DNA from 2 places in the Arthrobacter sp. StoSoilB22 genome. Region 2 is predicted to be linked to the other one. Evidence: riboswitches for the same ligand, from Rfam matches in the RefSeq annotation. Region 2 holds a riboswitch; the other holds the start of a gene.
The links. A riboswitch is a leader RNA that binds a small molecule or an ion and turns the genes downstream of it on or off. The one in region 2 is predicted to bind glycine.
Positions count from the first base shown of each region.

Region 1: it holds a riboswitch for glycine, as region 2 does, so the genes downstream of both, gcvP (aminomethyl-transferring glycine dehydrogenase) here and gcvP (aminomethyl-transferring glycine dehydrogenase) in region 2, are expected to answer to the same signal.

Region 1 covers NZ_AP024652.1:1,031,413-1,034,823, reverse strand. The annotation lists gene gcvP (aminomethyl-transferring glycine dehydrogenase) at 1-1,963, opposite strand, end outside; glycine riboswitch at 2,144-2,241, opposite strand; gene LDN70_RS05070 (TetR/AcrR family transcriptional regulator) at 2,335-2,874, opposite strand; gene LDN70_RS05065 (MFS transporter) at 2,948-3,411, shown strand, end outside.
Region 2 covers NZ_AP024652.1:4,341,979-4,345,389, reverse strand. The annotation lists gene LDN70_RS20130 (PucR family transcriptional regulator) at 1-1,382, shown strand, start outside; glycine riboswitch at 1,457-1,555, shown strand; gene gcvP (aminomethyl-transferring glycine dehydrogenase) at 1,705-3,411, shown strand, end outside.

The DNA.
Region 1 (3,411 bases), 1.2 Mb from region 2:
GGACGTCGGCGTCGTACACACCGTGCGTGGACGGGTAAGTGATCATGATGGCGGAGAGAGCGTCGCGGTTAGCTTCGATCTTGTTCTTGAGGTCAACGTGATCGATGGTGCCATCCGGAGCGGTGGCAACAACCACTACCTTCATGCCGGCGAGCACTGCCGAGGCAGCGTTGGTGCCGTGCGCGGAAGCAGGAATGAGGCACACGTTGCGCTGATCATCGCCATTGGACAGGTGGTAGCCGCGGATGGCCAGGAGGCCAGCGAGCTCACCCTGCGAACCGGCATTCGGCTGGATGGACACCTGGTCGTAGCCGGTGATCTCAGTCAGCTGCGCTTCGAGGTCGGTGATGAGATCACGCCAACCCTCGGTCTGCGAATCCGGAGCGAACGGGTGGATCGAGGCGAATTCCGGCCAGGAGATGGCTTCCATCTCTGCCGTGGCGTTGAGCTTCATGGTGCAGGAGCCCAGCGGAATCATGGTGCGGTCCAGCGCGAGGTCGCGGTCAGAGAGCTTGCGGATGTAGCGCAGTAGCTGGGTTTCGGAGCGGTGCGTGTTAAACACCGGGTGCTGCATGAAATCGCTGGTGCGCTCCACGGAGGATTCCAGGGCGAAGCCTTCAGCGGTTTCGGTTACCGAAGCACCAAAGACTTCAAGGAGACCGCCGACAATCTCAGATGTAGTGGTCTCGTCAACAGACATACCCACGGTGTCAGCATCAATGCCGCGGAGGTTAATGCCTTTGGCCTCAGCGGCGGCCACGATCTCCGCAGCCTTACCGGGGACGCGGACGGTGATGGTGTCGAAGAAGGAACCGTGGAGGACCTCGACGCCGGCCGCCTTCAGGGACGCTGCAAGGGTACGGGCGTGACCGTGCGCGGTCTCCGCGATCGCTTTCAGGCCTTCAGGGCCGTGGTAAACGGCGTACATGGAGGCCACGATGGCCAGCAATGCCTGTGCCGTACAGATGTTGGAGGTGGCCTTCTCGCGGCGGATGTGCTGCTCGCGGGTCTGCAGCGCCAAGCGGTAGGCGGGGACACCGGCGTCGTCCTTGGAAACGCCCACCAGACGGCCGGGCATGGAACGCTCCAGCCCCTTCTGGACGGCCATGTACGCAGCGTGCGGGCCGCCGAAGAACAGCGGAACGCCCAGGCGCTGTGCGGAACCAACAGCGATGTCGGCGCCCTGCTCACCGGGAGGGGTGATGAGCGTAAGGGAGAGGAGATCGGCAGCCACGGTGACCAGTGCGCCGCGTTCCTTGGCTGCGGCGATGACCTCGGAGTGGTCAAAGACGCGGCCGGAGACGCCGGGCTGCTGCAGGACAACACCGTTAATGGTGCCTTCCGGGAGACCAAGCGAGAGGTCAGCAACCTCAACCTCAAAGCCAAGCGCTTCCGCGCGGCCCTTCACGATCGCGATGGTCTGCGGCAGGCAGTCGGCGTCAAGGACGGTCTTGCCATCCTGGGCAGCTTTGTTCTTGTTGGCGCGGCGCATCATCAGGACGGCCTCGGCCACGGCAGTTGCTTCGTCCAGCAGGGAGGCGTTGGCGATCGGCAGGCCAACCAGGTCCTGGACCATGGTCTGGAAGTTGAGGAGCGCTTCGAGGCGGCCCTGCGAGATTTCCGGCTGGTAGGGGGTGTAGGCGGTGTACCAAGCCGGAGATTCCAGGATGTTGCGGCGGATCACCGGCGGCGTCACGGTGTCGTAGTAGCCCTGGCCGATCATCTGAACGGCAGTCTTGTTCTTGGAGGCGAGCTTGCGGAGCTCGGCAAGAACCTCAACTTCGCTCAGGGCGTTTTGCAGGGTGAGCGCAACATCCTGGCGGATATCGTTCGGGACGGCGGTGTCGACCAGCGAATCGACGGTGTCGTAGCCGATGGACTTGAGCATGGTCTCAATGTCGGCCTGGCGGCGGGCGCCGATATGCCGATCGACGAAGGTGGTGGAGGCAGAACTAACCGTCACGAAGGAACTCCATTACTTGGGCGGCGTTTGGGTACGCCACAGCGGCTGGGTTCCTCCCCGCTCTGTATTGGACCTGAGAGTTTCCGCGCGTTGCGTGAACAACCATCGCTTGCACCGTCGGTGAGCACAGTACCCGTTCGCCCGTGGATAGGCTGAGTACCTGCTGCTTTCCAGAGTTGCCTCGCCGCGGCGGTGCGTGGGCCTGAGAGATTCCTGGGGAGGGTTTGCTCCTACGGCGCCTGCATCACTTGCCTGCAGGACTCTCCCGCCGCAGATCAAAGGCATGTTCAATTGTGTATGGGCACCATGTAGGGCACGCCACAAGAGTTAATTGTCCTACGCTCGGGCCTCAGCAGCAAATGGATGAGCTGCTACTTCCGCAGGCGTTCAAGGACCCCCAGAAGGATTTCGACGTCGGCCTCCCGCCCGGCATTGCCGCCCTCCTGGCCGCCTTCAAAGATCGCGTTGAAATAGAGTCCGTCGCCCATATAGCTGACAGCCTTGGCAACCTCGGGTCCGACGTCTTCTGCCAGCACGTCAAGCCACCGCTGTTGAATTGCGGCAAACCTGCGGCGGGTTTCCTCGTGAGCCACCTCAGCCAGCCTGGTAGCGGCGACGAATGCCCGGTCCATGGGCGTATCTGCCCAGAGAGAGGACCTGATGAAGTATGCCGCTGAACCATCCGGCGCCGCCTTCATGAGTTCAGTATCTTCATCGGCCAGCAGGTCCAGGCGCTCCAAAAGGGCCGTAATCAGCGCTTCCTTGTTGGGGAAGTGGTAGAGCAGTCCGCCTTTGGACACCCCTGCGCGCTTGGCGACGGCGTCTAGTGTGGCAGCCCGCTCCCCTACTTCTATGAGGAGGGCTTCAAAGGCATCCAGGACGGCGTCCCGGGCAATTGGTTTTCGTGGCATGTATCCATCATTCCCTAAAGGTTCATGGGGGCTATAGTTGAAACTGTACCGTCTGGACGGTATAGTTGAATCCATGTTCTCGCCGTCCTCAACCCAAGCACCCCGTTCCGCTCACCCCGTCAAGGGCCAAGCGGCACCGTGGCGCGACTGGACGGCCTTGGCACTCCTGATGTTTCCGGTGCTGCTGGTGGCCGTCGACAACACCGCGCTCACCTTTGCCTTGCCGGAGATTGCCCGCTCCCTGAATGTCGGAGGCGTGCAGTTGCTGTGGATTGTTGATGCGTACCCGCTGGTCCTCGCAGCACTGCTCGTCTCCATGGGCAACTTGGGCGACAGGATCGGACGACGGCGGCTGCTGCTGATCGGCAGCACGGGCTTCGCGGCGGTGTCGGCTGCTACAGCATTCGCGCCGTCCGCTGAATGGCTGATCGCCGGGCGCGCCGGTCTTGGTGTCTTCGGCGCCATGTTGATGCCGTCCACGTTGTCCTTGATCCGGAACATCTTCACCGACCCCAACCGTCGCCGCTTGGCGATCGC
Region 2 (3,411 bases):
TGATGACCAATGGCCTCTCGATTCCAGCTGACGCTGACGGGCAAGTGGCGCTCGCCGAAGCCTTGATGGACTCCGGCGCCAGCGCCTTGGCCATCGGCGAGAAGATGCACGCGCCGCCCCTGACCGCGGAATTCCTGGCCGCTTGCGACAGGCTGCCGTTGCCCCTGCTCAACATCCCGTATCCCTTGCCGTTCATCGCGATAGCCCGCTCGGTTGCTGAGGCGTCGTTGGTGGAAGAATCCCGACGACTCCGGCAGACAGCGCGGGTCTACGATCTACTCCGGACTGTCGGGGCATCCGAGGATCATTGGCAGAGCCTTGTCCAGCGGCTTGCCACGGAGCTCGACGCAGAGCTGTTCGTGGTGGACCGCCGCTGCCTGCATCCGTGGCATCCCGAAGGTCAGCGGCTCCCGGACTTCCTGGCCGACGAATGGGCCCCGCTTCCCGGCCGGGTCTCTGTGGCCGGCAAGAACTTCCAGTGGCACCGGATCCGCGGCAGGCACGTGCTGACCATGGACATTCCCACCCATGCAAACGCGCTTCTGGTGGTGCTGCCCAACAGCGAACCGCACCCGGACGCCGTCGTACTTCTCCATGCCGCGACCGTGCTGGGACTGCAGCTTTCGCGCATCGTCCTGTCGTTGGAAGGCCGCCACCGGCTGGCCGGCGAGTTCCTGATGCAGGCCATGGAGGGACGCCTCGGAGTGGCCGAGATGGAGAGCCGGCTGACGGCTTTTGAGGTGCCGGCCCGGGATTTCGTGCTCGCCTCCATGTCGGCGGACGCTGCCAGGGAATTGGACGCTGTCAAGCAAGCGGACGACGGCGGTGGGCTGGCTGGCGTGCACATCGAACTGTGGCGGCACGGAGTTGCGTCAGCGTCCTTGAAGCGGAACAACAGGCTGCATGTGGTGGTCCCAGCTGATGTGGACGACGACGTCCTGGCGCACTGCGCCGGCGCGGAAACCGTCATCGGCATCAGTGCCCCGGCCGCCGTTGCGGGGCTGCAACGGGCTCTTCAGGAGTCCCTTTGGGCTCTCGGCTCGGCCAAGGCCAACAAGCTGGACGTCGCCCACTATGCGCAGGGGCCATCGTGGTTGGGCATGACGGGTTTTGAGGAAGGAACGGCGCTGGTCCGGCGACTGCTGGGCCCAATTTTTGACTACGAGCAGAGCCAGGACGGCGATCTCATCGTCACCTTGCGGACCTATCTGAACTCGCAGCGTTCCTGGCAAAAGACGGCTGCCGCCCTGTTCGCGCACCGGCAAACAATCATCTACCGCATACGAAAAATCGGTGAGCTGACGGGGCTGGACATGGGTGAGACCTCCACGGTGGCGCAACTCTGGTTCGCGTTGCAGATTCACGAGACCATGCACCAGTAGCCGCACCTTGCTTGCGCTTTTTCGAAACTACCCGCTATGGTGTGAAGCGTGTCACTCAGGTGGCGCAACGCTTTTGATCTGCGGCGGGAGAGTCCTGCCGGTACATCCAGTCAGGCGCCGTAGGAGCAAATCCTCCCCAGGAATCTCTCAGGCCCACGTACCGCCGCGGTTAGGCAACTCTGGAAAGCAGTCCGGGCAACCGGGCTCACCGACGGTGCAAGCAGGAGACCATCCCTGCGGAATCTCTCAGGTCCAATACAGAGCGGGGAGGAACCCCACATCATCGTGGCGCTCAGTGGGCGCCTGAATCATGGAGTTCCTCTTGACTGTTAAATCAACCCCCACCGCCTTCGCGGACCGGCATATTGGCGCCAGGCGCCAGGCCGACGTTGACACCATGCTCAAGGCAATCGGCTACGACTCTGTCGACGGCCTGGTAGACGTCGCGGTCCCCGATTCCATCCGCCAGGACACTGCCCTGAAGTTGCAGGACGCCCTCACCGAGGTGCAGGTACTTGCCGAGCTCCGCAAGCTGGCGTCCAAGAACAAGACCGCTGTCCAGATGATCGGCCAGGGCTACTACGACACCGTGACGCCCCCGGTCATCCGCCGCAACATCCTCGAAGCTCCGGCCTGGTACACGGCCTACACTCCGTACCAGCCGGAAATTTCCCAAGGTCGTCTGGAAGCACTCCTGAACTTCCAGACCATGGTGCAGGACCTCACGGGGCTGCCCATTGCCAACGCTTCGCTGCTGGACGAAGCCACCGCCGTGGCTGAAGCTGTGCTGCTGATGCGCCGGGCCAACAAGAACAAGGCTGCCAAGGACGGGAAGACTGTTCTGGACGCTGACCTCCTCCCGCAGACCATCGCGATAGTGAAGGGCCGCGCCGAGGCGCTGGGCTTCGAGGTTGAGATTGCGGACCTGTCGGCCGGCCTTCCGGACGGCGACATCAACGGTATCGTCCTGCAGCAACCTGGCGTTTCGGGCCGCGTTTTCGACCATTCCGGCGTCATTTCTGATGCGAAGGAACGCGGTGCCCTGGTAACGGTTGCCGCCGATTTGCTGGCGCTCACCCTCATCACGCCCCCGGGCGAGCAAGGTGCGGACGTCGCCGTCGGAACCGCACAGCGTTTCGGTGTGCCGCTGTTCTTCGGTGGCCCGCACGCTGCCTACATGGCCGTCCGCGAAGGCATGGAGCGCACGCTTCCCGGCCGCATCGTGGGCGTCTCCAAGGACAACGCCGGCGTTCCTGCCTACCGCCTGGCACTCCAGACCCGCGAGCAGCACATCCGCCGCGAGAAGGCCACGTCCAACATCTGCACCGCTCAGGCTCTGCTCGCGATCGTCGCCTCGATGTACGCCGTGTACCACGGTCCCGAAGGCCTGAAGGCGATCGCCGAAACAGTCCACGGGCACGCCCGTGTTTTGGCTACAGCACTGCAGAAGGCCGGCCGCGAACTCGTCTCCGAGGCCTTCTTCGAGACCCTCACCGTCCGCGTTCCCGGCAAAGCTGACAAGGTCATCGCCGCCGCCGAAGCCCGCGGCATCAACCTGCGGCTCATCGACGCGGACACCGTTGGCGTTTCCGTTGATGAAACCACGACGCCGGAGGTCCTCTCCGCGGTGGCCGTCGCCTTTGGTGCCGGTCCAGTAAGGGACGCCGCAGGGTTCGAACTGCCCTCTGAAGTGGTCCGCACCTCCGATTTCCTGCAGCATCCGGTGTTCAATACGCACCGTTCCGAGACGCAGCTGTTGCGCTATATCCGCAAGCTGTCCGATCGGGACCTCGCGCTGGACCGAACCATGATCCCGCTGGGCTCGTGCACCATGAAGCTCAACGCGACCGCCGAGATGGAAGCGATCTCGTGGCCGGAGTTCGCTTCCATCCACCCGTTCGCTCCCGACCACCAGACGGCCGGTTGGCGTGAACTGATCACCGACCTCGAGGCGGACCTCACGGAGATCACCGGCTACGACCAGGTCTCCATCCAGCCCAATGCCGGTTCGCAGGGCGAGCTGGCCGGC